Regions from separate parts of the Paenarthrobacter sp. NPDC091669 genome, predicted to be linked through region 1. Evidence: predicted binding sites of a transcription regulator. Region 1 holds the regulator's gene; the other holds the start of a gene.

What was found. Region 1 encodes HrcA, which represses chaperone genes, less so after heat shock. Its sites were predicted from a motif close to TTNGCACTCGNNNNNNNCGAGTGCNAA; they were not measured.
Region 2: a site for HrcA is predicted at 9,535-9,561, ahead of ACIQLI_RS05150 (FmdB family zinc ribbon protein). Genes of this name have one in related genera too.

What each region holds. Positions count from the first base shown of each region.
Region 1 covers NZ_JBIVTK010000004.1:248,742-258,154, reverse strand. Annotated here, with positions in the region: gene lepA (translation elongation factor 4) at 1-1,758, shown strand, start outside; gene hemW (radical SAM family heme chaperone HemW) at 1,759-2,988, shown strand; gene ACIQLI_RS08820 (DUF4870 domain-containing protein) at 3,017-3,430, opposite strand; gene ACIQLI_RS08815 (DUF3097 domain-containing protein) at 3,552-4,403, opposite strand; gene hrcA (heat-inducible transcriptional repressor HrcA) at 4,582-5,589, shown strand; gene dnaJ (molecular chaperone DnaJ) at 5,640-6,767, shown strand; gene ACIQLI_RS08800 (16S rRNA (uracil(1498)-N(3))-methyltransferase) at 6,770-7,534, shown strand; gene ACIQLI_RS08795 (GerMN domain-containing protein) at 7,594-8,466, opposite strand; gene ACIQLI_RS08790 (PhoH family protein) at 8,892-9,413, shown strand, end outside.
Region 2 covers NZ_JBIVTK010000002.1:468,670-489,188, forward strand. Annotated here, with positions in the region: gene ACIQLI_RS05115 (glycerol-3-phosphate dehydrogenase/oxidase) at 1-240, shown strand, start outside; gene ACIQLI_RS05120 (PTS sugar transporter subunit IIA) at 289-777, shown strand; gene ACIQLI_RS05125 (SURF1 family protein) at 888-1,757, shown strand; gene ACIQLI_RS05130 (DUF3817 domain-containing protein) at 1,754-2,254, shown strand; gene guaA (glutamine-hydrolyzing GMP synthase) at 2,387-3,976, shown strand; gene ACIQLI_RS05140 (AAA family ATPase) at 4,141-8,304, shown strand; gene ACIQLI_RS05145 (RcpC/CpaB family pilus assembly protein) at 8,328-8,972, opposite strand; gene ACIQLI_RS05150 (FmdB family zinc ribbon protein) at 9,199-9,471, opposite strand; gene ACIQLI_RS05155 (5-formyltetrahydrofolate cyclo-ligase) at 9,608-10,216, opposite strand; gene galU (UTP--glucose-1-phosphate uridylyltransferase GalU) at 10,315-11,250, shown strand; gene ACIQLI_RS05165 (GNAT family N-acetyltransferase) at 11,258-11,869, shown strand; gene ACIQLI_RS05170 (hypothetical protein) at 12,015-12,896, shown strand; gene ACIQLI_RS05175 (SDR family oxidoreductase) at 12,903-13,703, shown strand; tRNA gene ACIQLI_RS05180 (tRNA-Ala) at 13,741-13,813, shown strand; gene ACIQLI_RS05185 (hypothetical protein) at 13,909-14,124, shown strand; gene ACIQLI_RS05190 (hypothetical protein) at 14,126-14,275, shown strand; gene ACIQLI_RS05195 (GNAT family N-acetyltransferase) at 14,368-14,835, opposite strand; gene ACIQLI_RS05200 (PadR family transcriptional regulator) at 15,363-15,905, shown strand; gene ACIQLI_RS05205 (ABC1 kinase family protein) at 15,910-17,622, shown strand; gene ACIQLI_RS05210 (universal stress protein) at 17,663-18,187, shown strand; gene ACIQLI_RS05215 (fluoride efflux transporter FluC) at 18,174-18,617, shown strand; gene crcB (fluoride efflux transporter CrcB) at 18,614-18,985, shown strand; gene ACIQLI_RS05225 (ferritin) at 19,040-19,570, shown strand; gene zapE (cell division protein ZapE) at 19,607-20,519, opposite strand, start outside.

The DNA.
Region 1 (9,413 bases):
TCCACCCTGGCCGACCGCATGCTGCAGTACACCGGCGTCGTTAAGCAACGCGACATGAAGGCCCAGTATCTGGACCGCATGGATATCGAACGTGAGCGCGGCATCACCATCAAGTCCCAGGCAGTTCGCATGCCATGGGAACTTGATGGCAACAGCTACGCACTGAACATGATCGATACTCCCGGCCACGTCGACTTCACCTATGAGGTTTCCCGCTCGCTCGCCGCTTGTGAAGGCGCAGTGCTGCTGGTGGATGCAGCCCAGGGCATCGAGGCCCAGACCCTTGCCAATCTGTATCTGGCAATGGAGAACAACCTCACCATCATTCCTGTACTGAACAAGATCGATCTTCCGGCTGCCCAGCCTGAGAAGTACGCTGCGGAGCTTGCCAACCTCATTGGCGGCGACCCCGAGGACGTTCTCAAGGTCTCCGGTAAAACGGGCGTGGGTGTTGAGGCCCTGCTGGACAAAATTGTCCGTGACCTTCCTGCACCCGTTGGCGACCCCAATGCGCCGGCCCGCGCCATGATTTTCGACTCCGTCTATGACACGTACCGCGGCGTAGTTACCTACGTCCGCGTGGTGGACGGCATGCTCCACCCGCGCGAACGCATTCAGATGATGTCCACCCGGGCAACGCACGAGCTCCTGGAGATTGGTGTCAGCTCCCCGGAGCCGACGCCATCCAAGGGCCTGGGCGTCGGCGAGGTGGGCTACCTGATTACCGGCGTGAAGGACGTCCGTCAGTCGAAGGTTGGCGATACTGTTACCAACCTGGCCAAGCCTGCCTCGGAGTCGCTCAGCGGCTACGCCGACGCCAAGCCGATGGTCTTCTCCGGTCTCTACCCGCTGGACGGAACGGACTACCCTGTCCTCCGCGACGCCCTCGAAAAGCTGATGCTTAACGACGCCGCACTGGTTTACGAGCCCGAGACGTCCGCAGCACTGGGCTTCGGTTTCCGCGTCGGGTTCCTCGGTTTGCTCCACCTGGAAATTACCCGTGAGCGCCTCGAACGTGAGTACAACCTGGACCTCATCTCCACGGCTCCCAACGTGGAATACGAGGTGACACTGGAGGACAAGAAGGTCATCCACGTCACCAACCCCAGCGAGTACCCCACGGGCAAGATCTCCGAGGTTCGCGAGCCGATGGTTTCCGCCACCATCCTGGCTCCCAATGAGTTTGTTGGATCCATCATGGAACTCTGCCAGAGCCGCCGAGGCCAAATGCGCGGCATGGATTACCTCTCCGAGGACCGTGTGGAACTCCGCTACTGGATTCCGCTGGCTGAGATCGTGTTCGACTTCTTCGACCTCCTGAAGTCCAAAACCCGAGGCTACGCGTCGCTGGACTGGAAGGCCGACGGCGAACAGGTTGCAGACCTCGTCAAAGTGGACATCCTGCTGCAGGGTGAACAAGTGGATGCCTTCAGTGCCATCACCCACCGTGACAAGGCCTACGCCTACGGTGTGATGATGACCGGCAAGCTCCGTGAGCTCATCCCTAGGCAGCAGTTTGAGGTGCCCATCCAGGCAGCCATCGGATCGCGCATCATTGCCCGCGAGAGCATCCGGGCCATCCGCAAGGACGTTCTTGCCAAGTGCTACGGCGGTGACATCACCCGTAAGCGCAAACTGCTGGAAAAGCAGAAGGAAGGCAAGAAGCGCATGAAGATGGTGGGTCGCGTGGAGGTTCCCCAGGAAGCATTCATCGCAGCCCTGACCACCGACGAGTCCAAGGACAAGGCCAAGAAGTAAATGCCCAGCGTCCTGCCTTTGGGCGATCCGGCACCTGCGGACGGAGTACTTCCCCCGCAGGTGCTGGACGGCGTGGAGCACCGTAACTTCGGGCTCTACGTCCATATCCCGTTTTGTGCCGTTCGCTGCGGCTACTGTGACTTCAACACCTACACGGCCACCGAACTCGGTGGTGGAGCCTCTCAGGATGCCTACGCTTCAACGGCGGTGAGTGAACTCGACTTTGCAGCTGTTGCACTGGAGGCCTCCGGGCTGCCACAGCGGCGCATGAGCACTGTTTTCTTTGGCGGCGGTACCCCCACGCTCCTCCCTGCGGAAGATCTGGCGCACATCCTCCGGGCGGCCGTCGATCATTGGGGACTTGAGCCCGGAGCCGAAGTAACCACCGAAGCCAATCCCGATTCCGTGACCCCTGAGTCGCTGAAAGTGCTGGCCGATGCCGGCTTCACCAGGGTCTCGTTCGGCATGCAGTCAGCTGTACCTCACGTGCTGAAGGTCCTTGACCGCACGCATACCCCCAGCCGTGTGCCGCTCGTGGTCCAGTGGGCCCGCGAAGCCGGACTCGCAGTGAGCCTGGACCTCATCTACGGTACGCCGGGTGAGTCCATGGACGACTGGCGGTTGTCCTTGGAGACGGCTCTTTCCTATCAGCCTGACCACATCAGCGCGTACGCATTGATCGTGGAAGACGGCACCAAGCTCGCGGCCCAGATCCGCCGCGGCGAAGTGCCCGGAATTGACGACGACGATCATGCGGCCAAATACGAATTGGCTGATTCGCTGGTCTCCGCAGCTGGTTTGAACTGGTATGAGGTCAGCAACTGGTCCCGGACGCCCGATCAAGCGTGCCGGCACAATCTGGCCTACTGGCGCGGCGACGACTGGTGGGGCGTCGGACCCGGTGCGCACTCCCACGTAGGAGGTGTCCGGTGGTGGAACGTCAAGCACCCCACCGCTTACGCAGGCCGTTTGGGGGCGGGAAGCTCACCGGCGGCAGGCAGGGAGACCTTGGACGCCGAAACCCGCGAAGTCGAGCGCATCATGCTGGAGGCGCGGCTGGGTACAGGACTTGAAGTTGATGCCTTGGACGCGGTTGGCCGCCATGCAATGGCAGGGCTCATCGCCGACGGGCTGGTTGATCCTGCGCAGGCCTTCAAAGGCCGGTTGATCCTGACGCTGAAGGGTCGGCTGCTGGCTGACGCCGTAGTCCGGAGGATTCTCCCCGACTAACTCCCAGCCCCCCTTGAAAGGGGGAGGGCTACTTGATCCAGCGCAGGTTGAGCTTATAGCGGTGCGGCTGGCCGTGGTTGACGCGGATCCCAGCCGAGACTGAGAAGCATGTCAGGGCTACCCAGATGCCCGTGGCGATCACGGCGAAGATGTTACCCACTACCGGCAGCAGCACCAGGATGTTGGCCAGAACCGCGGCGATGGTGGGAGGCAGGGTGAAGTTCAACGCTTCCTTGGATTCCTGTGCCGTAAAAGGTCCGCGGTCACGGAAAATCAGGTAGATCAGGAGTGATGGGAGGCATCCCAAAATGCCGCCAAAGTGTGCCAGGGTGGCCCATTGCCTGTCCTCGCTGGCGGTCAGTGGCAGCGCATTTGCAGGCGCGCCATGGTACTGGGGCTGGCCTGCGGCGCTGCCCGGTTCTTCAGGAGCGTTCTCTGCCACGGTGTGTTCCCTTTGCTGTAAAGATGGTGCGGTGTTGCTGTCCCAGAATACCGGCCCCAGCAGGCTTCCCGGGACAAACGCCGCGATGACACGTCAGTTGCTGCTGCTTTGAGGGCAAAGGTCAGGGAACTGTGAGGAAATCGATGACTTCTTCCACGCGGCCCAGCAGCGAGGCCTCGAGGTCGGCGTAGCTGCGAACCGCTCCAAGAAGCCGCTGCCAGCCCAGTCCTATATCTTCAGCGGTCTCGTGGGGCCACCCGAAGGCGGTCAGAATCCCGGTCTTCCAGTCGGTGCCGCGGGGTACGGACGGCCAGGCCTCTATTCCCAGGACTTTGGGCCTGATGGCCTGCCATACATCGATGTAGGGGTGGCCGACAATCAGGACGTTTCCCGCGGCTCCAGGCACAGTCATGGCGTCAGCTGCGATGCGGGACTCCTTGGAGCCGGCCACAAGGTGGTCCACCAGGATGCCGAGGCGTCGGCCGGGTCCGGGGTCAAAGGCGGAGATAGCCGACTTGAGGTCATCGACTCCGTGCAGGGGCTCCACCACAATGCCCTCGACGCGGAGATCGTCGCCCCACACTTTCTCGACGAGTTCGGCGTCGTGTTTTCCCTCCACCCAAATGCGGCTGGCTTTGGCCACCTGTGCGCGTTGTCCTTGAACCTTCACGGAACCCGAGGCGGTGCGCCCGGCCTGAACGGGCGGCGTCGTTTGGCGGGGGACCGGGGGCATCAAGCGGATGGGCTGCCCCTCGAGCAGGAAGCCAAATCCGAGTTGGAACGACTTTGTCTTCCCCCGCCTGTCCTCAAGGGACACAATGTGCATGCCGCCGGTTTTCTCGACACGGGTGACTTCGCCCACCCAGCCTGATTGGACGTCTTCGAGGACCATCCCGCGTTGGACGGCAACCTCCGGCAGTTGCCGTTTGGCAGGAGCTGACAGATCCTGCGGACCCCACGTGTCGAAAGCCAAGGAGTTCCTACCTTTTGTGCTGGGTTGAATGGTGCAGTGTTGATTTGCGCTGGGTTGGGACGGGAAAGTTCAATGCTAGCAACGGGGTGGCTCATACTAGACTGGTTAGCACTTGGGCATGTTGAGTGCTAAGTGGACCCGGTCCCAGAGACCACGGCAGTCGTCAGGAGGTGGAGCAATGAGTGAGCCACGCAAGTTGGAAGTGCTGCGTGCCATCGTTGAAGATTACGTGCATTCACGGGAACCTGTCGGATCGAAGGCCCTTGTTGAACGGCACCATCTTGGTGTTTCAAGCGCCACCATCCGAAATGACATGGCCGTTCTGGAAGAAGAAGGCCTCATTGCAGCGCCCCACACCAGTGCCGGTCGCATCCCCACCGACAAGGGCTACCGCCTGTTCGTTGATCGCATCTCCCAGGTCAAGCCCCTTTCGGCCGCCGAGCGGAGGGCCATCCACTCGCTGCTTGAAGGCCCCGATGATGTAGACGACATCCTGGAGCGCACCGTCAGGCTCCTGTCCCAACTGACCAACCAGGTCGCCGTCGTGCAGTACCCGCACTCCAACCGCGCCTTGGTACGGCATGTTGAGTTCGTCCTGTTGGCCCCACAACAGGTGTTGGTGGTGCTGATTGCCGATACCGGCAGCGTCAGCCAGAAGGTCATCGACGCCGGTTCGGACGTGGGCGACGACGCTTTGATGCGGTTGAGATCCCGCTTCCTGGGCAGCATCGCGGGGACGCAACTGGCTCTGTTGCCGCAGGTGCTTCCGTCGGTGATTGCCCTGTGTCCGCCCGAGCTTCGGGGACTGGCCCAAACGTTGGCCAACGGCCTGCAGTCCTTGAGCGACAACAGCCGCGAAGAACGCATCCTGATGGCCGGTACGGCCAACCTCGCCAGGTCCAACGTGGACTTCCCGTTGAGCATTGGTCCGGTGCTGGAAGCCCTTGAGGAACAAGTTGTCATGCTTCGGTTGTTGTCAGACATGGGGGACGACCCCCGCGGCGTCACCGTGAGTATCGGCCGGGAGAATCCCTATGACGGATTGGCCGAGGCTTCCGTGGTTGCCACTGGATACGGCTCCGGCGCAAAGGTGGGGATCCTGGGCCCGACCCGCATGGATTATCCGACCACCATGGCCGCAGTCCGGGCCGTGGCCCGTTACCTTTCACGCATTCTCGGCGGCTGAACGCCGTCACGAAGAAACATCCGCAGTACAACAAGGAAGAGATACCGACTTTGAGCAGCCACTATGACGTTTTGGGAGTCTCGCCGGAAGCCACCGGGGAAGAGATCAAAAAGGCGTACCGCAAGTTGGCGCGGAAACTCCACCCGGACGTAAACCCAGGTGAGGATGTCGCGGAGCAGTTTAAGGCCGTGACCCATGCTTATGAGGTGCTGTCCGATCCCCAGAAGCGCCGCGTCTACGATGCCACCGGAAATGAGAATGGAACGGACAACGGGTTTGGCGGCGGATATTCCGGCCAGGGCTTCGCGTTCCAGGACATCTTCGACACCTTCTTTGGTGGTGGCGGCGGTCACGGCGGGCCTGCCTCCCGTGTCCGACGCGGCCAGGACGCACTCATCAGCGTCCGCATTGACTTGAAGGACGCCGTTTTCGGCGTCAACAAAAAGCTCGAAGTGGACACTGCAGTGACCTGCCCCACCTGTGACGGCAGCTGCTGCCGTCCGGGAACCCACCCGGAACGTTGTGACATCTGTGGCGGCAGCGGCCAGGTCCAGCGCGCTGTCCGGTCCATTCTCGGCCAGGTCATGACCGCTGCCCCCTGCGGTTCCTGCGAGGGCTTCGGCACGGTCATCAAGGACCCCTGCAATGAGTGCAACGGCCAAGGCCGCATCCGCAGCCGCCGTTCCCTGACCATCAAGGTTCCTGCCGGCGTCGCCACCGGTACGCGCATCCAGTTGTCCGGGCAAGGCGAAGCAGGACCCGCAGGCGGCCCGTCGGGCGACCTCTACGTGGAAATCCGCGTCAACAACGATTCCATGTTCATCCGCGAAGGCGACGACCTCCACGCCACCCTCAGCGTGCCCATGACGGCCGCGGCGCTGGGTACGGAGCTGCAGTTGGATACTTTCGACGGCGCACAGGACATTGATGTGAAGGCCGGAACCCAGTCAGGCGAGATCGTTACCCTGCGGGGCCTGGGCGTCACGCACCTGCGTGGCTATGGCCGTGGCGACCTCAAGGTACACCTCCACGTTGAAACGCCGAGTAAGTTGGATCTTGCGCAGGAAGAATTGCTGCAGCAGCTCGCCAAGCTTCGCGGGGAGCAGTTCACCGAAGGAAAGCTCGTGGCCAGCGGCGGAATGTTCGCCAAGCTTCGGGACAAGCTCGGTAACCTGTAGCGGTGAGCAACCCCGTTTTCTTCACCCCGGCCGGCAGCCTTGGCGACGTCAGCCCTGGCAGTACGTTCGTGCTGGAAGGTCCGGAGGCCCGGCACGCGGTTACGGTCAAGCGACTTGGAGTGGGAGAGCCCGTTGACATAGCCGATGGTGCCGGCATGCGGTTGACCGGCACGGTCGCCGGGGCCGGCCCCACCGGCCTTACGGTCACGGCGTCCGACGTGGTCTTGGAAGAGCAGCCGGACGTCCGGCTGGTGCTGGTCCAGGCCCTGGCCAAGGGGGACCGCGACGAACTTGCCATCGAAACGGCCACGGAACTTGGAATTGATGCTGTGCTTCCGTGGCAGTCAGAGCGTTCGATTGTTCGATGGAAGGGCGATCGCGCCTCGAAAGCCCATGCGAAGTGGGAGTCCGTGGTCACCGCCGCCGCCAAGCAGGCCCGGCGGGCATGGATTCCCCAGGTTCGGACCATGGTGGACACCGGGTCCCTGGCGAAAGCCGTATCCCAAGCTGACCTTGCCATCATCCTGCATGAAGACGCGAAGAATCCCCTGCGGACCGTCCTTGAAGAATTTGCGGCAACCAATGCCACCGCTCCGCGCGAGGTTCTGTTGATTGTGGGCCCCGAAGGCGGGATCTCGCCGCGCGAAGTAACGCGACTCAGTGATGCCGGTGCTGTGACGGCACTGTTGGGGCACCATGTCTTGCGGTCGTCGACGGCGGGGCCGGCCGCCGTCGTTCTTGCGAGCGACATCCTGGGGCGCTGGTAGCCGGGCAGTCAGCGGCCCTGGGCCTCACCGGCCCCGGGGAATTAGCCGACCCTGAACAGCTATCCGACCCTGAACAGCCGGGTATCGGTGCTCGTCGCGATGGTGTTTCCGGCGTTGTCCACTTGGGAGACACGTACCTCGTACTGACCGGCTTTCAACGTGGCGCCAAACGTGAACAGGCCATACTGTCCGGGTTCGCCGGTGGCTTGCGTTTGGCCCGTGAGAAGGCTGGTCTTGTCGCCCTTGCCGTCGTCCTGCAGGACCTGCCAGGCAATGGGCTTTGAGCTGTCCGTGCTCCGACCGTTGAACTTGACCAGACCGGTGGGCAGGGTGGTGTCTTCCTGCGGATCGATGATCCAGAGCGGGGCAACCAAGGAGGCGTCGCGCGTCATCGGCTCACCCAGCTGCACTTGCCCGAACGCCATGTAGTCCTTGTGGCCATCAACCAGGATGACCACTTGGATCTGCTGGCCTGAATTGATGAGTCCTGAGGACGAGGCTGCGGCTGTGGCTGTGTAGACGAGTTGCTGTACCGCCCGTTGCGCCATGCCGGCGTCCAGGTTCGAGTTGAAAGCATCACGGGAAATATCGACAGTGATGACATTTTTGCCCGAAATGGACGTGGCCAGGCTGGCGGGTTCCTGCCAAGGCGTGAAGAAGTCATGATCCAACGGCTTTTCCGCCATCATGATCTTCAGAGCGGTGGTCACAGGATTTCCGTCGCCGGAGATGTCCCTGAACTCGCGGTAGAGGTAGACCTCTTCCTTGCTCCGCCCAATCCAGTAGACCGGGATCTTGGTGGAGGCCTGGGTGGTCTCCAGCGGGGCGTTGCTGGCCGGGGCTTCCTGGACGGTCAGCGGCGGCGGGGTGGAGGTGGCCTGGGTGCCGCCGCCGTTGGCGATGCAACCGGTCAGGAGGAGGACAGCGAGCATCGCAGGCACGGCAACAGCGGACTTGGTCCGCTTGTTCGCGCCATGAACGTTGCTGGCTGTTTTCTTGATGGGTTTCCTGTCCTGCCCTGCACGGTTTGGCAGCCATTTGTCGGCTGGGTGCGGGGTTGTGTTTTTCACCCGCTATGCCAGCTTGGCACATCGCTGACGGCGGTCGGCCGGGTTTCCGGGGGCGGGCGCCAACTGAAACATGATTGATACCGGCTTGATGCCGAGTTGAGACAAAACGTCCGTAGCAGCCCCGGGGTGCCGAATGAGGCTGCCGGGGGAGGTTCATCACGGGCCGGGCTGGCGTAGGATTGGAGACATTCCGGCATCAACGCGGGCAGTGAGAGCCAGCCGCGAATGTCGAATCGATGGCGTTATTGCAGACCAACCGGAGGAGAAAAGGCCTGAGGGCCAGCACTATGAGTGAATCTTTGAACGGGCGGCTCAGGACCGGAAACGGCAACCAGCCGCCCAACGAGTTCCCGCACACTTTACCGGGCACGCGCACGGAAGTTGTCACCTTTGACAATTCCGACCAGATGGTTCACTCGCTGGGCAGCCATGACGAAGCCCTGAGGTACATCGAGGAACAGTTCCAGGATGTGAGCTTCCATGTCCGCGGCAACGAGCTCTCCATGACCGGGCCCTCCACTGTCATTCCCCGCGTCATGCGCCTCCTGGAGGAAGTCCGCGGGCTGGTGGCCAAGGGGACTGTGGTCAGCCCTGACATCCTTCAGCAGTTGGTGTCGCTGTTGAGGGCCCAGTCGGTGCAGAACCCGGCTGATGTGCTGACCCACAACATCCTTTCCAGCCGCGGCAAGACCATCCGCCCAAAGACACTGAACCAGAAGAACTATGTGGATGCCATCGATGCAAACACGGTGATTTTCGGTATCGGACCAGCTGGCACGGGCAAGACATACCTGGCCATGGCCAAGGCT
Region 2 (20,519 bases), on a different contig from region 1:
GACGTTTTGACGCGCCGAACCCGGATCTCGATCGAATCGTGGGACCGGGGTGTGGCAGCCCTCCCTGTAGTAGCTAAGCTGATGGGAGAAATCCTTGGCTGGAGCGAGAATCAGCGCGAAAGCGAGATCAAGCACTACCTGGCACGCGTGGAAGCTGAACGGCTCAGTCAGCAGCAGCCTGACGACGAATCGGCAGATGCCGCGCGCATGGGAGTGGATGACATCGTTCCCCTTCGCTGACCAGCTCAGGAATATGCGGCCGGAAGGCCACACTGGAGGGAACACGACTTGGCTGAACCACTTGACCGGTATGACGCGGAACTGACCACCCCGGACACCGTCATCCTTGAACTCGTCGCCGAGGACAAGATCGACGCCGCTGCCCAACTGGCCCATAAGCTCCACGCTGCCGGCAGGATCAGCAACCTTGAAGGTTTCCTGGAGCAGGTGCACTCCCGTGAGCACCAGTTGGCCACAGGACTTCCCGGCGGCATCGGCCTGCCGCATGCGCGAAGTGAATACGTGGACAGGATTTCCATCGCGGTGGGTGTGACCAAGTTCGGCCACGCCCTGGACTTCGGGGCAACCGACGGCCCGGCGACGTTGATCCTCCTGATCGCCACTCCTGCCAGTTCCTTCTCCGACCACCTTGAGGTTCTGGCTACCCTGGCGCGTTCATTGTCCAAAGAGTCTTTCCGTGAGTCCCTCCGGCGGGCCCACGATCCCGAGGTCATCTCCGAGCTCATCAACTCCAGCCTGGTGTTCTTCGACCACTAAAGATTGGGGCAGGCCTTTCGTGTCGACTTCGTCGCCACGTAGGGACCCTGCTGCCCCACTCTAGTGCAGCCGTTTCGTTGTTCTACAGCCGGACGAAGTACGGTTAAGGGGTGTTGAAAACCGCGTTGAAACCCCGCTGGATCGCAGGACTGGTCTTTGCGCTTCTGTTATCCGGGGTGTTTGTGCTGCTCAGCCAGTGGCAACTCAGCCGGTCCGCCCAGCACGAGCCTCCGGCGCCGTCCAGCATCGAAGAAGTCAAACCGCTGGTGGACGTCCTCAAACCCGGCCAGTTCTTCCCAGGTTCGGTCTCGGACCAGATGGTCACCGCCACCGGATCCTACGATCCCGGCAAGCAGGTTCTCGTAGAGGGTCGCCTGTACAACAACCAAAAGGGCTTCTGGATTGTCTCGGCTTTTGCCGTCAACAACGCTCCCACGCTGACCGGTGTTGCTGCCTCGCCCCAGACCTGGATTCCCGTGGCGCGCGGCTGGGTGGCCGATGCCGCCCAAGCCGGCCCGCCGCCGTCGGGCATCATCACCTTGACTGGTCGCCTTATTCCATCTGAAGCGCCCGTTCCAAACGTCGACGCCGGTCCAGGCCGTGCGTCCGCTGTTTCTGCCGCGGAGCTCATCAACATGTGGGAAGTGACCAGCTACCCGGGTTTTGTCGCCGCGACCTCGGAGGTCTCCGGCGGCGTGACCATTCCCCTTGGCGATGACGTCAAGGCCCTCAACATCCCGCCCCAGCCGCCTGCAGAACAGGTCAACTGGCTGAACCTCTTCTACGCAGTGGAATGGGTTGTCTTCGCCGGGTTCTCGATCTTCATCTGGTGGCGTCTGGTCAAGGACGACTACCGTCGCGACCTTGAAGAGGACGACGACGAGGATGAATACGGGGAGGACGACCAGGTTGAACCTGCCAAACCCGTGGATGCTACAGAACCTACAAACCCAGAGCCAGAACAAAAGGTGCAGCAATGATTGAGCCAAAACCGGCCATCCAGCCCGGGCAATCCGGATCCAAGCCCAAGAAGCGCCGGTTCGGCGGAACGGAAGCCCAGATCCGTTCGGCGTTGAAGTTCTACAAAGTCATGGCGTACCTGACCGGTGCCATGCTGCTCCTGCTGTGTGCGGAACTGATCGCACGCTACGGCTTTGGAGTCTCGCTCTTCGCCGGCGGCACGAACGCCGTCACGGGCCAGCCCTTCGGCTTCGGCTTCGCGGAATCCGAGCCCAAAGGCGTGATCGGCGGGTTCAACATCTCCACGTCGGTGCTGATTGTGCACGGTTGGATGTACGTGGTGTACCTGGTCTCCAACTTCCGCCTGTGGTCGCTCATGCGCTGGCCGTTCTCCAAGATGGTCCTCCTGGCACTGGGTGGCGTCATTCCGTTGCTGTCCTTCATCGTGGAGAAGAAATTCCACGCACAAGTTGAAGCGGAACTGGCAGCCAATCCGCAGGCATCCAAGCGCTACTAGGACCGCCCACAGCGTCCCGCTAAGGGCTATGCGGCAGGACGCAATGTGAGATGCCTAACGACGCGGCCGTTTTGGCCTCTGGCCGCCCTCGTCAACGTGCACCGGGGCGGCCCGGCAAAGTAGTCTTGTCTGGTGACTACTCCCACCGCACCCCAAACTTCCCAGAAGCCGGTGCTGGTTGTTGACTACGGTGCCCAGTACGCGCAGCTGATTGCCCGCCGCGTCCGCGAAGCGAATGTGTATTCGGAAATTGTTCCGCATACCTTCACCACCGAGCAGCTTCTGGCCAAGAACCCGGCAGCCATCATCCTCTCCGGAGGACCTTCCAGCGTGTACGCCGAGGGAGCCCCGAGCGTCGGCGCTGATCTCTTCGAAGCCGGAGTGCCTGTATTCGGCATTTGCTACGGCTTCCAGGCGATGGCCAATGCGCTGGGTGGCAAGGTGGCCCAGACGGGTCTCCGGGAGTACGGCGCCACTGAAGCCCTGGTCGTAGGCGATGCCCGGTCCATCCTGGACGGCGTCCCCTCCTCCCAGAACACCTGGATGAGCCACGGCGACTCCGTTCATGAGGCTCCTGAAGGTTTCGAAGTCCTCGCCTCGACCGCCGGTGCTCCGGTGGCTGCCTTTGCCAACGACGAGAAGCGTCTTTACGGTGTCCAGTGGCACCCCGAGGTCAAGCATTCCGTCCACGGCCAGCACGTCTTGGAGAACTTCCTCTTCAAGGGCGCGGGCCTGAGCCCCAACTGGACTACGGGCAACATCCTCGAAGAGCAGGTGGACCGGATCCGCCAGCAGATCGGGGACTCCAAGGTTATCTGTGGCCTCTCCGGCGGCGTTGACTCCGCTGTAGCTGCGGCTTTGGTCCAGCGCGCCGTGGGTGACCAGTTGACCTGTGTCTTCGTTGACCACGGCCTCCTGCGTGAAGGCGAAGCCGAACAGGTTGAGCGCGACTTCGTGGCGGCCACAGGCGTCAACCTCTACGTAGCCAATGAGCAGGAACGCTTCCAATCAGCCTTGGCCGGTGTCAGCGATCCCGAAACCAAGCGGAAGATCATTGGCCGCGAATTCATTCGTGCCTTCGAGGAAGCGGAGCGGGCCATCATCGCCCAGGCTGCTGCCGAAGGCGAGAAGATCAAGTTCCTGGTTCAGGGAACCTTGTACCCGGACGTCGTCGAATCAGGCGGCGGCGAAGGTGCTGCAAACATCAAGAGCCACCACAACGTGGGCGGGCTTCCCGAGGACCTTCAGTTCGAGCTCGTTGAGCCGCTGCGGGCTCTGTTCAAGGACGAAGTACGCGCCGTCGGTGCCCAGCTGGGGCTGCCGCAGGAAATCGTCGGCCGCCAGCCCTTCCCTGGCCCCGGCCTGGGAATCCGCATCGTGGGCGAAGTAACCAAGGAGCGCCTGGACCTGCTGCGCAAGGCGGATGCCATTGCCCGTGCGGAGCTCACGGCCGCCGGGTTGGACAACGACGTCTGGCAGATGCCGGTAGTCCTCCTGGCCGATGTCCGCAGCGTTGGTGTCCAGGGAGACGGCCGTACCTATGGCCACCCGATCGTGCTGCGTCCGGTGTCCTCCGAGGACGCCATGACGGCGGACTGGTCGCGGCTGCCTTACGACCTCCTTGCCCGGATCTCCAACCGCATTACCAACGAGGTCGACGGCGTGAACCGCGTGGTGCTGGACGTCACCAGCAAGCCACCGGGAACCATCGAGTGGGAATAGCATTCTGAGTGGCCGGCTTCCTCTGGGAGGCCGGCCACTGTGCTTGAATCCTCGGGGTGCCGCGGCCTGTGAAATCGGCAGGCACCTGTGAAATGACGGCGAATTTCGCGTCGGAACAGCGTTGCGGAGCGGACTGCCAAGGTATTCCCGCTACCCTCGAAGGTATGCCGGTATGGTCCAAGGCGTCTAAAGCTAGTACAGAAAAGAAGGCAGAAGTTGTGTCATTAGGTCAAGGCCAGGAAGAGGGCTCCGAAGAGCTCCGCAAATGGCTGTCTGGTCTTAAACCCGTCACCGGGGCGGACACGATGCTGCGTTTCGTCAAGACGCCCGAAGGCGCCATCGATCTGAGCAATGCGCACCCCTCGGGGCTGGCGCAGTTGCTGGCAGGTCGCAAAACACGCCTGTCCACGTTGATCCGGGACCGGCAGCAATACTTGGTGGCGGCCCGTGCCGCGCGCAACATCAGGTCCAAGATCTTTGAGCTGAGCAATGATCGCGGCATAGAGGCCGGATACTTGTCCGCCGGCACCGTGGTGTGGACCTCGGCCGTGGGCGGTAAACCACAGCGTGTCTCGGCGCCAGTGATGCTCGCTTCCATCATCCTGACCATCAGGCCGGGCGAAGACGACTTTGAACTCCAGCTCACCGAGCAGGCACGGATGAACCCTGCCCTGGTGCGCCACCTCAAGTCAGTCCATGGCATCGTCTTTGACGTCAACGCGGTAGCGCGCATGGCCTACAACACGGCCCGGTTCGATCCCCAGCCGGTACTTGACCGACTGTCCACGCTCGTCCAGCCGATTCACGGCGCCGAGGTGGATTTCAACTTGTTGGTCACCACTCTGGCTGACCTTTCCGGAAACCTTGATGATCCTTGGATCAACATGAACAACCCCACCGTGGCGGCGCTTGCGGTTGCGGCAAACGGTGGTGACATTGAGCCTGAGCCCATCAAGGCGGGCCGGTTCCCGAGCCTTGACCTTCGTGATCCGGCAGATGAGCTCCTCCTGCTGGACGCCGACACGGACCAGCAGTATGTGGTGGATGCCGTCCGGGCCGGAGATTCCCTGGTGGTGAGCACCCCGCCGGGAAGCGGACAGACACAAACGGCCATCAACGCGATCGGTGCACTGGTCAGCGAAGGCAAATCCGTGCTGGTGGTAGGTGACAGGCAGTCCAGCCTGGCAGGACTTTCCGCCCACCTGGAATCGCTCGGCCTCGACTCCATGCTGTTCCGCCCGGGAAACGGGACCACGCCTCAGCAGCTCAAAGGCCAACTGGTCCGCGCCATCATGCGCAACGAAAAAGCGCTTGAGCCTCAACTGGGCAACCTGCACCAGACGCTCACCGGACACCGCCACGCCCTGATGGACCACGTGGCCTCTCTGCACAACGTCCGTGAACGGTGGGGTTGCTCGCCGTACCAGGCCATGCAGTCGCTGGCAGAGCTGACGTCCATCCATCCCGCTCCTTCCACCACTGTCCGTCTGAAGCGCAGCGTCCTGGACAACATCAAGGACCGGGAGGAACTGGCCGGCCGCCTGCGCCGGGCTGCGGAGCTGGGCAGCTTCAGCAGGGCATCCACCACCAGCCCCTGGTATGGAGCGCGGCTGGTGACGCGCAAGGAGACCGAGGAAGCCCAACAACTCGCCCGCCTGGCCGAGGAGAAGCTTCCCGTCCTGCGGGACAGGATGAAGCAGGTGTCCGACCACGCTGAAATCCGGCTGGGGGATACCTTCACCGAATGGGGTGCGCAGCTCGAACTGCTCATTGCCGTTCGGGAGAGTTTGGATAAGTTCACTCCGGACATCTTTGACCGGCCGGTGCACGACCTCATTTCCGCCACTGCCAGCTCCGCCTGGCGCCGTGAGCGCAACTTGGAGATGCCCTCCATGCAGCGTTCCCGCCTGCGCCGGGTCGCCAAGGAATATGTGCGGCCCGGAGTCCACATCGCCGACCTCCACAGCTCCCTCGTCCTGGTCCAGGAGCAGCGGGCTCTGTGGGCCGGATACGCCACCACCCAGCGCCACCCGGCTGTGCCTTCCGGGCTCGCCGATCTTGGGGCGCTGTACCGGGAGTTGGATGGCGAACTGCACCGCCTAGGTGCTGCCCTCAAGCACACCAGCGCTGGTGGCTCCCTGCATGGGACACCGTACTTGGAATTGATGGAGCGGCTTGAACGGCTTGTTGCTGACACGGCAACGTTGGAGACACTTCCCGAGCGAACTCTCCTGATAGAGGAAATGCGCGAGCACGGCCTCGGAGAGCTGCTGTCCGATCTGGCTGCCCGCGAAGTTCCTGCCGGCTCCGTGGCCGCCGAATTGGATCTGGCCTGGTGGCAATCCGCTTTGGAAGCCATGATCAGCGGCGACGACTACCTGGCGATGTCCGATGGCGATTCGCTGCGCCGCCTGGAAGCCGAATACCGGCTTGCTGACCAGGCACACATCGCCAGTGGCGCCGCCCGTCTCCGGTGGCAGTTGGCCCAAAAATGGCGCAAGGGGCTGCTTGAGCACCCAAGGCAGGCGGAATTGCTGCGTGCCTTGCTGAAGGATGGCCGGGTCACTTTGCCGGCGCTGAGCGCCCAGGCTCCGGAGCTGGTGCCACTGCTGGTGCCCGTTTGGTCGGTCAGCCCCTACCTCTTGACCGGTGTTCTTCCGGCCGAGCAAAAGTTTGACGCCGTGGTGGTCATAGACGCCGAATCCACCTCGCTGCAGGCAGTACTTCCTGCCATCGCCCGGGCGAAGCAGGTGGTGGCCTTCGGCGATGCGAAGATTGCCCACGCACGGACCTTCAGCGTTGCTGTGGAACCGCCAGTAGCCGGTGTTGCCAGCCACGAGAATGTTGACAGCGCCTTCAAGGCACTGGCCAGAGTCCTTCCAACCTGGCAACTGAATTGGGTCTACCGCGCCGTGGACGAGGATTTGATCCTTCAGCTGAGCAAGAATTACTACGACGGTGGCCTGCGCCGCCTGCCGGACGGCAACTCTGTCACGGGACTGGACCGTTCCATCCTGGTGGAGTACATCCCCGATGGCACCGGACTTCCGGGGGCTGACCACGAGGGTGTGGAGTCCGTCACCGCCGAGGTCAATCGCGTGGTGGACCTCGTGTTCGAACATGCCAGGCTGCGTCCCCGCACGTCCTTGGCAGTAGTGACGGCAAGCTTGCGCCATGCCGCCCGTATCGGCGAGGCCATCAGGCTCCAACTGCCCAACCACCCCTTGTTGTCCACGTTCTTCGGAGCTGGTCCCGAGTCCTTCCGCGTGGTGGATCTGGAGCGAGCACAAGGCCTTGTCCGGGACCACGTGATCTTCTCCCTTGGCTACGGCCGCACGCCACATGGCCGGGCACTTCATTCGTTCGGTCCGTTGTCCACTGAGGGCGGCCGGAACCGTTTCGCCTTGGCCATGACCCGCGCACGGCGTTCCATGCACGTCCTGAGCTGCTTCCGTCCTGAGGACCTTGACCTCGATCGGCTGGCCCATGGCGCGGTGGACTTCTACGAACTGCTGGACCGGGAACTCTCGGGAAACAGCAATCTCGGTACGCCCGCCTCCCGTGCTGTTGCCAGTGAGCAGGCACTCGGTGAGGATCCCTTGGTTGCGGACCTTGGAGAACGCCTGCGGGCCAGGGGAGCCCGGGTCTGGCATCTCTACGACGGCGTTCTGGATATTGCGGCTGCGGCGGACCCCGTCCACACGATCGGCCGGGAGGGAGCGGAAATTCCCACCCCCGTCGCGATCGAATCCGATGGCACTGAACGCTACCGGCGGATGAGCGTCCGGGAACGCAGCCGGCTGCGTCCGCAGCTGCTGGAGCGCATGGGATGGCGCTACATGTCCTTGTGGACCATTGAGGTCTTCACTGATCCTTCGTCCTGCGCGGATCGCATTGGCTCCTACCTTGGGCTGGAGAATCACATTCCGCGCTCGACGTCGCCCCAGCATGGCTTCTTGGACATGGACGTTGAACAATTGAGTGTGGACAAGGGGCAGCAAACGTTCGCTCCAAGTCCGGCACGGCAGGTATCTGGCCAGCCTGACGAAGCTGCCGATGATGCAGACAGCGAAGAAGAAAACCGGAAAGAAGCACCACTGATGGAAGAAGCAACCGGTCCTGAAGCCGGGGCCGAGACGGAATCCGCCGAGCCCGGCGCCGACACCACTGAAGAAAGCCCGGACGCCACGGCAGCCGCAGCCAAACCAGGCGTGGCTGGCATTCTGCCCACCAAAGCAGCGGAAGACGATCCCCGGCGCTGGGGCGATGAGTCCGGTTACGACCACGAGCAGTGGCTCAAGGAACAAAAGCCGCCGCACTGGGGCTGACCGTTCACCACCGGAACCACCCATCACGGGTTGACCAAAACAAAGAAAAGCTTGCCCTGCGTTGATGCGCCGGCAAGCTTTTCTGCTTGCTGTGGATCGGCAGCAACCACCACCAAGCCTTCGGTGTCGCTGGTACCCAGCCATTCGCCTGCCTTGCCTCCGTGGGCTGAGGTCCAGAGCACGGGGACGGGACCGGCGAGAATTTGGGTTTCCCTGGATTCGTCATAGGATCCTGCTGCTGTGAGGACCACCGTGACCAACTGTCCAGGGGAGAGGAGCTGGATGGACGACGGGTCGGCCATCCGGAGGGGAACGGCTGCGGTACCCACGGGTGAACCGGTGAGAAGCCCGGGACCCAGGAGGCTGGACTCTGTGGGGATCTGCCCCCGGCTCAAGGGTGCGGCCAATTGTCGGCCGGTGAGGGCTCCGCCATCTGAGAGGGCACCGGTGACGGCCAGGTCCTGCGGCACCCCCACACGGGTGAAATCGGCTTCTGTGAGAGTGGTTCCCGTTGGCAGGTCACGGGCGGCCACCATGACGCTGATCCGCAGCTCCGAAGCCGGGGTCAGCTGTTGGACGGCGATGCCGGCGGCCAGGCACAGCAGGAGTGCAACAGTGAGACGGCGGTTCCGGGTGATCCAGGAGCCGATCCTTCGCCTTCTGCCCAAAGGGGCGGAATGATCCAGCGGCCGGTGAAAGCTTGCAGCATTGTTGCGCCGCCGGGACGAGCGGACCCGGGCACCAGAGGGCGCCGGGGGCCAGGGGCCAGACGACGCAGAACGCCGGGCGCGGGCAAGAAGAGCGCTTCGAGACTGTTGTGGCATGCCGCCACGTTAGCCAGCCGGACGGGCCGCATAACAGCGGCCAGATGCGCTATGTGGAAAAGTGGGGAAGTCAGCTGGCTGCAGCTGCAGCCGCCGGGGCGGGTGCTGGAGCAGGCGACGCGGCGGCAGGTGCTGCCGGAGCGGCTGAAACTGTGCTGCCCTTGGCATCTCGGGAATCAGTCCGGTAGAAACCCGAGCCCTTGAAGACGACGCCGACGCTGTTGAACTTCTTGCGAAGGGCGCCCTTGCACTCGGGGCACTCTGTCAGGGAGCTGTCAGAAAAGGACTGGACGATGTCAAAGGCATGGTCACAGTCTTTGCAGGCGTATGCGTATGTGGGCACTGAGTTCCTCCTTCAGGACAAAGGTCAGGTCCTGTACAGCAACGGCGGAGATTTCGCTTCGCATTAGCAGTCGCAGGGCCTGAGTGCCAATTCTATCATCGGTCTACAGTGCATGCGCCAGCGGATGCGCCGGACCTCACTGGGCTCTGTCGTCGAGCCGGACCAGGCCGGAGGGAGTCAGCACTTCCCGCACGGGGCGATCGAATGCTTCGGCGGGAATCGAACCTGAAGGCAACAGGTCGTCGTCGTACACCACCGCAATGGTGGGCGGCCGCCGGCCGGAATCGTCGAGCCCATGGAGGAGCCGGTCGTAGTACCCGCCGCCCTGGCCAATCCGGTTGCCGTCCCTGTCCACCGCTGTGGCGGGCATGAAGATCCCCGCGGCGCCTGCCACCACCTCGCTTTCCAGCCGTTCGCCCTCGGGTTCGTCGATCGGGGCGTAGGAGGAGCGGACGAAAACCGTCGACGGGGTCCAATAGACCCAGCTCAGCTGCCGCCCGGGCTCGCACACGGGAAGGAGGATCCTGTGTCCGGCGTCGTGCAAGGAATGGATGAGCGGCAAGGTGGGCGGTTCAAACGCGACACCTACATAGACGGCAAATGTGGCCGCCGTGCCGGAGGAGGCTGCAGCCGCCCATGCCGTTCCGTGCTGCGCGATGGACGCGCCGGCAGCAGCGATCTGTTCGGGGGAGAGGGTGCGCCGGTGGAGGCGGCGGCTGCTGCGGATGTCTTCCTTCGATGCCATGGGTGTCCGATCGTGAGGTTCGCCTGATGCCGGTGCGGCGACAGAAGCTGCCGTCCAGTCCACAGAAATGTTGTCCCGGCGCGGCGAGGGTTTAGCCGATGATGTATTCCTTCCGTTACATTAGTCCGGTGACTCTCGATAACAATGCTGTCCGTAAGGCCGTCATCCCCGCAGCGGGTCTTGGTACCCGTTTCCTGCCTGCAACAAAGGCGATGCCGAAGGAAATGCTGCCCGTGGTTGACAAGCCAGCCATCCAGTACGTCGTCGAAGAAGCGGTCAAGGTTGGCCTGCACGACGTCCTGATGATCACGGGGCGCAGCAAGCGCGCCCTTGAAGATCATTTCGACCGTGTGCCGGCGCTGGAAGCGACGCTGGCTGAAAAGGGCGATACCGCCAAGCTTGAGGCCATCCAATCCGCCACCAACCTCGGTGACATCCACTACGTCCGCCAAGGCGACCCCAATGGCCTGGGCCACGCTGTCCTTCGTGCGAAGCAGCACGTCGGGCACGAGCCTTTTGCCGTACTCCTCGGCGACGACCTGATCGACGCCCGCGATAACCTCCTGAGCGACATGATCGCCGTCCAGCAGAAGACGGGCGGTTCCGTGGTTGCACTGATCGAGGTGGAGCCCTCCAAGATCAGCGCCTATGGTTGCGCCGACGTCGAAGAGATCGGTGAAGACGGCTACGTGCGCATCAAGCAGCTCGTGGAAAAGCCTTCTCCGGAAGAAGCGCCGTCCAACCTTGCCGTGATCGGCCGCTACGTGCTGCATCCGGCAGTGTTCGATGTTCTTGAGAAGACTGAGCCGGGCCGTGGTGGCGAAATCCAGCTGACCGACGCCCTCGAGGTGCTGGCAGCCGGTGAAGGTGAAGGCTACGGCGTGTATGGCGTTGTCTTCCGGGGCCGTCGCTACGACACCGGCGATAAACTCAGCTACCTCAAGGCCTGCATCGAGTTGGCCTGCGAACGCGAGGACCTCGGTCCTGAACTGCGTGAGTGGCTGCCGGCCTTCACTGCCTCGCTTCCCAAGTAACCTCAGGATGTACGGCTCTGCGATCTGGCCGGTGACGCTGGAAAGCGGAGACCTGCTTCTTCGCCCTATCCGATACCGCGACAAGCGGGAGTGGTCTGAAGTCCGTTCGCGGAACAGCGACTGGCTTGCTCCCTGGGAGGCGTCCAACCCGGCACCGGGTGGGCGCCTGCCCAGTTATCGGCAGATGGTGGCCTCGCTGAACAATCAAGCACGCCAGTCCACGGCATTGCCTTTCCTCATCGTCGAGCGCACCCCTGGATTCCGTGAGCCGCTCATCGTAGGGCAGCTGACCGTTTCTTCCATCATTTGGGGATCGGCCATGATGGCCACGCTGGGGTACTGGGTGGATAAGGAGCGGGCCGGGCACGGTATTGCTCCGACGGCGGTGGCCATGGCAACGGACCACTGCTTCAAGGTGTTGGGCCTGCACCGCATGGAAATCAACATCAGGCCCGAAAACACGCCCAGCCTGAGGGTGGTGGAGAAGCTTGGATTCCGTGATGAGGGGTATCGGGAACGGTACCTGCACATCAACGGCGAATGGGCTGACCATCGATCCTTTGCCCTGACGTCGGACGAGGTTCCTGAAGGCCTGCTGCGTCGGTGGCTCAGGGGATAAACGGGCAGGTCATAAGCCATTTTGTCCGTATATCCAGTCATTTGAGGACTCGACGACGACACACCGGCCGCAATGCCGCCGCGGCCGGTGATTTGCTTCTACGGTTTTGAATGTGGACTTCCCTCTCAGCAGCTCAGTGATACTCGTGGTCACTGTTGCGCTGTGGATGGTCTGGGTGGCGCCCTACGTTCTCCGGAACAGGCGGCAACAAGTCCAAGCGGCCGCTGTTCCAGCAGGGGCAATCGACGACGAACCAGACGAACCGCAGGCAGGGGTGGTACTGACTTTGGCACCTCAGCAGGAGAAACCGATGGAGACCATGCACAGCAAAGCACCGGCGTCGCCCCAGGAATCCCGCGCGGCTGAGTCGTCCCTGCGGAAAGCGCCCACTACTCCATTCACCATCCGCTATGCCCGCCTCACTTTGGCCTTGGCGGGCCTTGCCTTGCTGGTGACCTCCGTTGTTTCGGGCATCCTCCTTACCTTTGGCGCCGGGTCATTCTGGTTGCCGCTGGTGTCCTTCATTGGTGCGGTGCTCGCCGTCGTCACGTTGCGCAAGCTCGCCCTCAGGGATCTTCGCGAACGCCGGGCACGCCGCGCGGCGCAGGCAGCGCCCATCCCGACGCCTGCTCGCTACTTGCCGAAGGAGCCGGTAGTGGAAGCGAAGGAAACCACGGTTTTCGACGCCGAAGACACCAGTCGTGAGGCTGCACGCTTGTCCGCTGTTGAGCTTCGCCAGGCTGCTTTGGCGGTTGCCGTTGCCGCAGGGGACACATCAGCGCAAGCAACCGATTCCAAAGGTGCCAGCTGGGAGCCTGTCGCAGTCCCCAAGCCCACATATGTTGAAGCCGCCAAGGCTTCAAGGCCGGCCCCTGAACCGCTGGACCTCCCTGAGGCACCCAAACCCGTGGGCAAGCCCGTCCTGAAGCAAGGTGCTGAGCAGGCCGAGGCATCTGCTGCGGTCTCCGCCAAGGGATCGAGTGCGCTCAGTAACCTGGACGACGTTCTGCAGCGCCGCCGCGCTTAGCCACACATGGCCAGTATCTGCGTCGCGGGCGGTACCGGCCAGGTAGGTCGCGAGGTTGTCCGGCTTGCTCTGGATGCGGGTCATGCGGTGACCTCTTTTTCACGCCACATGCCGCCTCCCGGCTCGGAGAAGCATCACGACGGCGCCACCTACGTTGCGGGCGACGTCACCACAGGAGAAGGGCTGGCGGCCGCACTGGAGGGCGTCGACGTCGTGATTGACTGCCTTGAAGGTCAGTTCGGCAAGGCCCAACGAAAATTCGCCGACGGCGGTGCCCGGCTTCTTGCCTCCGCTCACCGTGCGGGGGTCGGCAGGGCGGTGGCGTTGTCCATCATCAATTGCGACCTGAGCACGTACGCGTATTACGTCTCGAAGGCTGGGAAAGAGCGGAAGTACTCTGCGTCTCCGCTGGAGACCGTGGTGGTTCGCGCTACACAGTTTCACGGCCTGGTGGCACTGATCTTCGCCGCCGGGGCCAGAGTGCGTCTCATTCCTGTCTTCAAGCGCGCAAGGTTCCAGACCATCTCGCCGGTTGACGTTGCAGGGGCACTGCTGGACGCTGCCACGGAGAGCCCCGCTCCTGAACGTCACCGCCTGCGTACGGTGGGTGGTCCGGAAGTGCTCACCATGCGCCAGATGGCGGAGTCGTGGAAGGCCGTTACCGGCGCACGGGGAAGGATTGTGGAGGTGCCGTTGCCCGGGGCGATGGGTGCCTTCCTGCGATCCGGCAACAACCTGATCCCCGGGCGAAAGGATGGCGTGGAGACGTTTGTGTCGTGGTTGGAAAAGCGCCGGGAAAGTTTGTAGCCTAGGGACACTGGCCGGACGGTTACAGACTGGTCCAGGGGCTATAGCTCAGTTGGTAGAGCGCTTCGTTCGCATCGAAGAGGTCAGGAGTTCGAATCTCCTTAGCTCCACACGTGGCGGTGTTTCTTGTCCTGGCCGCTGTGACGAATAAGCGCTTTCGTAGCACTTTGTTGTTAGGGCTCGGGCATTGCAGTACAAGAAGGAGATGACCGTCGCGGAGGTCGGGGGCAGGCTCGGAATCACCCGCGCCTCGGAGAAGTCCCGGTTGAAGAGTAGGCTGCGTGAGCTGGACGCCGACGCAGTTAGTGTTCTTGCCCGGAACAAAGACAAAACCCATCGCTATAGGGCGACTTTGGACGGGCTGGCCGCACTCAATGATCACCTGATCCCAAGCGGTGCCTCGGCCATGCGCGAGGAATAAATTGCAGGCACGTTCGGAAGTCGATTTGGATGAACCCTCCGCGGACGGCCGGGCGCCGGTGGCAGCGATCGCCGTGGATCTCATGGGCTCACTGGCAACCCGCGAACGCAGCGCCGGAAAACGCGTCATCAACGAACTGCTCTATGCCTGAAGCTGAACTGGACGCCGCCGTCGAACCAGCCGAGGGTCGCGAGACCTTCGGAGGGTTTTCCGTGGAGGGCATGGAGTTGTCCTGGAAGCCGGTCACAATGACACCGCTTCAGTGTCGTTTCGCTCTATAGCCGGTCGAGGCGACTGCGGGAATTGATAGAAGACCTCGGGGTCCCCTTCATCCAGTCCGAAGACCATTCCTGAGGAGACCCATCCGCGGCGAGCGAGCAGGCGCTGCATGACCTGGTTCGACAGATTGGTTGACGTGAATAGCTTCGCGTCCCGCTCCCTTGTCTCTACATCCGCCATAAGCAGCTGACCAATGCCCGCTTTTCGATGCTGCTCTCCGACCACGATGAGCACCAGGAAGTCGTGGCCGAAGAAGGAAGGCTCAACCACTGTGTAGCCCACAGGGGAGCCGTTCCGGGTGGCCACCCTGACGGACCCGTCTGCGAGCCATCTCCTGAGTTGTTCCCGCCGTTGACGGTCCTGCTGAGCGACCTGATCGGCCGCTACCAGGGCCTCGAATTGTTCGGCAGCCCCGCCCCCAATGATCTCCATGCTCCTCATCCAATCACGCAGCGCAGGTACGGGTGGTGTTCTTCCGGAGGTCCGCCGGCTCTTCGTGGCACTTGCCCAATTCAGCCCGCCGGCTATCGTGCCGGGCAAGTAGTGGATCCTTCAAGCACAAGCAAAAGACGAGTACCAAGTACTCGTGTGCCTGAACCGGGGATCATCTTTACTGGACCCAGCGGATCCCTCGCAACGGCCAATGATCCCCCTCGTTCGCCGGGGCTGCCCCAAGGTTCCGCGGCTGGGGCCGGACGGCATCACCCAGAAGTGCTGTCCGGCCCTGCGCTAAAGCGTCTTTCCGCGGAGCCGGGTCATCGGCGCGGATGGCGATGATCGGCCGTCCCGCGACGAAGGAACCGTCTCCCATAACCAAACGCCTCCTCTCCTTCACGGCGTTGTCCGGAGCAGCCGCGGCCGCCGCATGATCCACCTGGCCCGTCGTTGTTCTAGAGCCGTGCGGGGGTATATCGTTAACTATCGTTTAGTATCGTTCGCGATTGATTGAGGTGAGCTTGATGCACAATTCATTCCCTGCAAACGGATTCATGGGCAACAACCTGGACGGCATGTGGCAAGCCGTTGAGGAGTTCCGTTCCCGGTTCGAAAAGCGTTCCGGAACCCGGGCGGGCCGCGGTGAGCTGCGGTCAGCGATCCTTGCCCTGCTTGCTGAGCGTCCCATGCACGGCTATCAGATCATTCATGAAATCGAAGAGCGCAGCGGAGGCAGTTGGAAGCCGAGTGCCGGCTCCGTCTATCCCACTCTGCAGCTGTTGGCAGACGAGGGTTTCGTCAGTGCCGAAGAGTCCAACGGGCGCAAAATCTACTCCCTGACCGAAGCGGGCCGGGAGGATGTGGCGGGTTCTGAAACGTCCGCACCATGGGACTCACTGGGAACGTCGTCGAGCCCGGGTTTCGCCGCACTGCCCAAGGCAGGTGTGGACCTGGCGCAGGCTGCGGCGCAGGTTGGCCGCACCGGAACGCCCAAGCAAGTACAGGAGGCTGTGACGGTGCTCGAGGAGGCCCGCCGTCGGCTTTACTCAATCCTCGCCCAGGACTGACGGGGTGACATCGATTCGGCGCGAACGGGCTGTCTCCCCGACGGGAGCCGGGGACCCCCGTGCCCGTTATCGTCGAATCCTGCGATTCGCCGCATGGCACTTGGCGGTGACCTGGTGGTTTGAGCTGTTTCTGCCCAGAGTGGGCCTGCGAAGGCTGACGGAACGGAACCGCGCCAACAGAATGCGGCGCTTCGCCCGGCGTTTTCACGGCCTTGCCGTGGAGCTCGGCGGGCTGATGATCAAGGTGGGCCAGTTCATGTCGTCCAGGCTTGATGTGCTCCCGCCGGAAATTACCTCGGAGCTGGAGGGGCTGCAGGACGAAGTTCCGCCTGTCCCCTTTCCCGCCATCCGGGCCTTGGCTGAGGCCGAACTTGGGGCTCCCTTGGAGGCGGTGTTTGCTTCGGTCGAGGAGACTCCCATCGCCGCAGCTTCACTAGGACAAGCACACCGGGCAAAACTCCTCTCCGGCAACGCCGAGGACACCGGGCTCAGCAGCGTGGTGTTCAAGGTGCAGCGGCCCGGCATCGCCGAAATAGTCGACGTCGACCTCGCTGCCTTGCGGCAAGTGGGAGGCTGGCTCAGCCGCATCCGCCTGGTTTCAAACCGTGCAGATGTGCCTGCGCTGATCAAGGAATTCGCGCAGACCAGCCTCGAGGAAATCGACTACTTGAATGAAGCGGCCAATTCAGAGCGGTTTGCCGCTGACTTCGCCGATGACGCACGGGTGACTGTTCCAACGGTGGTTTGGGAGCGGACCACCCGCCGCGTACTCACGCTCGAAGATGTCACGGCCATCAAGATTACGGACGCGGACTCGCTTCGCCTGGCCGGCATAGACCCGGCCGGGGTGGCACCGGTCTTCGCCTCGGTGATGTTTGACCAGTTGTTTACCAACGGTTTCTTCCACGCCGATCCCCATCCCGGCAATATCTTCGTTACACCATCCAATGATCCGTCCAGTGAACATCCGTGGAAATTGACGTTCATTGACTTCGGCATGATGGGTGAGGTTCCCGTGAAGACCCGCGGTGGCCTGCGGAAGCTCCTGATTGCCGCGGCGTCGCGTGACGGCAAGGGGCTGGTGACCGCAATCAGCGATGTGGGGGTGTTGATGCAGTCGGCCGATACCGCGGAGCTTGAGCGGGCCATGACGCAGCTCTTTGCGCGTTTCGGTGGCATGGGCTTCGCCGAGCTTCGCGATGTTGACCCACGGGAGTTCCGTGAATTCGGCACTGAATTCGGCAGCGTGATCCGTTCACTGCCCTTCCAACTGCCCGAGAATTTCCTGCTCATTATCAGGGCCATGTCCCTGACCTCGGGTGTGTGCAGTTCCCTGGATGCCCGGTTCAACCTGTGGGACTCCGTGGAACCATATGCGGCACAACTTCTGCGTGACGAGCGCGGCAACCTGATCAACGACGTCGCGTCCCAGACCGTCGAAGCCGCTGCCATCGCCCTTCGCCTGCCCAAGAGGCTGGACGGGCTGGTCTCGAGGCTGGAAGAAGGATCGCTCCAAGTGGGCAACCGGCGCCTGGAGCGGCAGATGGCGGGTCTCATCCTCACGGCGCGGCGGGCGGTGGCGGCGCTGATCTTCGGTGCACTGCTGATCGCCGGAGCCGTTCTGCGGACGGACGATCCCGGACTCGGCAATGTGCTGATGATCGGCTCAGCGGTCCCGTTGCTCTATGGCCTGTGGCCGGGTCGGCGCCAGCCCTGAGAACAATTGCGGGCTCCCGGTGCCGCCGTAGACTTTCCTTGTGACAGAGACTCCCGCTCCGCGTTCCGAAGCTTCCACCAGTGCGGCCGGCCCCATCCTGGTTGGCGTCATGCCGGGGCAGCATCCAGTGGTCCTCGAACAAGCAGTGACCCTGGCGGCCAGTGCCCGGCTGCCGCTGGTGTGTGCCTATGCAGACGTCACGGTGTACCCGGTGGACGGTAGCACCGGAGGCCCGGCAGCTCCGATCGATCCGGACGGCATTGATGGGGATCTTCACAAGATCCCCGAATCACTTACGCAAACCCTTCATGACCACTTGGACGGCAGTGGTGTTGAATGGTCGCTGGTGCATCTGGCGGGGGAGCCCGCCCGCGCTTTGGCCCGCCAGGCGGAGGAGATTGGAGCGTCCATGATCGTAGTGGGTACCCGGGAGCACAAGCTGGCTGCCGCCTTGAAGGAACTGACGGCAGGCTCGGTGGCCCGCCACCTGTTCCACCGCCAGGCCCGGCCAGTGCTCGTTGTTCCCGTCAATCCCAGGGTCCCCACTGACGATGACGACGACTGAGGTAAGAAACCCCGTCCACCTTCAGTGGGGTTTCATTGCGATGGTGGCAGCCGGCGGGGTGTTCGGAGCACTCGCACGGTACGGTCTTGGGCTGGCCATCCCTGCGCCCGGCGCGTGGCCGCTTCCCACTTTGGTCATCAACCTTTCGGGTGCCCTGGCGTTGGGCGCGCTGTTGGAGGGACTTTCACGCCGGGGTCCCGACGTCGGCAATCGCCGGGTACTGCGGCTCGCCTTGGGCACGGGTTTCCTTGGCGCGTACACCACCTACAGCACTCTGGCCCTGGACGCAGTGCACCTGTTCACCGCTGGAGCGGGTACAGCCGCTGCAGGGTACCTCGCCGCGAGCCTACTGGGCGGCGCCGCTGCTACCACTGCCGGAATCTGGCTGGGTGCCTGGCATCACCGCCGCGCAACCGGACGACGCTCGTGACAGTCATCCTTCTTGCTCTGGCCGGTGGGGTGGGTGCGGCAGTGCGGTTTGTGGTGGACGGGTTCGTCCGGACACGCCTCAAGACTGCCTTCCCATGGGGGACCGTCACCATCAACGTCTCGGGCTCCCTGCTGCTGGGTTTCCTGGCGGGTCTGGCCATGCGTGGCCAGGCCCCGGAATCCTTGATGCTCATCCTCGGCACCGGCTTCCTGGGCGGCTACACCACCTTCAGCACCGCCAGCCTTGAAACCATCCGGCTTGTTCAAAGCGGGCGTACAGCATTGGCGATCATCAATGGGTTGGGGACCATGACCGTGAGCGTCATGGCGGCCGCCGCGGGTGTATGGATTAGTCTCCTGCTGCCCTGAGCAGTGGCGAATCTCACCACCGGAACCGGTATTGTCCGCCTGTAGGATCGAGCCATGGCTAAGAAGACTTTCAATGAGCTGTTGTCCGCCCAGGTTGCGAATGAGTTTGCGGCCTCCCAGCAATACATCGCAGTGGCTGTGTACTTTGATGGCGAAGACTTGCCGCAGCTCGCCCGGCACTTCTACCGTCAGTCCCTCGAGGAGCGCAACCACGCCATGATGATGGTCCAGTACATGTTGGACCGCAATGTGCACGTGGAGATCCCGGGCATCGCCCCTGTTCGCAACAACTTTTCCAACGCCAAGGAACCCATTGCGTTGGCCTTGGAGCAGGAAAAGGAAGTCACGCGCAACATCGAAGAGATGTTCCGTGTTGCCCGCGCCGAGGGAGATGCCTTGGGCGAGCAGTTCATGCTGTGGTTCCTGAAGGAGCAGGTTGAGGAAGTTGCTTCCATGACCACGTTGCTCAACATCACCGAACGGGCCGAGAACCTCTTCGACATCGAGAACTATGTCGCCCGCGAAACGGTCGGCGACGGCGGACACGACGCCAGTGCACCGTCGGCAGCCGGCGGCGTCATCTAGGGCCGGACCCACATCATTCATGTGGCCGTCGGAAGCTCAGCTTCCGGCGGTCTCTTCTTTGTGTAGAGCACTTTCCACGTCACCGTGGTGCTCTGACCGTCCCAAGAGGGACAAACGACTCGCTATCCGCGCCAGATCCACCGGCAAAGCCGAATGATTACTGTCGGGTGCGTCGATGTCCCATTCCAACGGTCCCTCCCCGATCAGGAACAGCGTGATGTCCTGGTCGTGCAGCACATCCACCACATTGCTGAACCGCTGCCAGGAGGGTGCGGATGACGAATCACTTCCTGCAGGGGAGGGAACGTCGTCGATCACCCACGTTTTATGGGTCTCCGCCAACACCAGGAAGTCCGCTGTTGAGGTGAGCCCGCCGCAGAGCTCCTCGAAACCGACCCAGAGCACATCGGGGTCTGAATTCCTGACCACAATCGGCTGGGTTGTCGGCTGCAAAACGCGGCTTTGTGACGGTGCCGGCCTGAAAAGGCCAAGGCGCCCCAGCTGCCTGGGCGTGCCGGGGCAGATGATCCGACCTGAGCGGAACGCTGCGGACCCCTTGGCAGGAGCAGTTCCGGCGGCCGGAAAACGGCGGAAATCCGTGGGCCCCTCGATCTCCACGATGTCCATCATCTCTTCGATGGCCTCGATGGTGGGGAGGAAATGGTCGTGCCAGAGTGGATTGGGCAGGAGGTTGTCCGGGGCGTAGTTCGAGGTCACCACCAACGGGATGCGCCGTTGCGCAGCGGTCCGCAACAACCGGGCAATGAACATGCCATCGCCAACGTCATGGACATGGAATTCGTCGAAGAACAGCACGTCGATGCCGTCCAGCAATGCATCCACAGACTGCTGGATGGCTGTTCCGTTGCCGGTCTCGAAACCATGGGTTCCGGTGTGCAGCCTGCGGAAGAAGTCGTGGAAGTGGACACGCCGTTTCCGGGCGTCCACC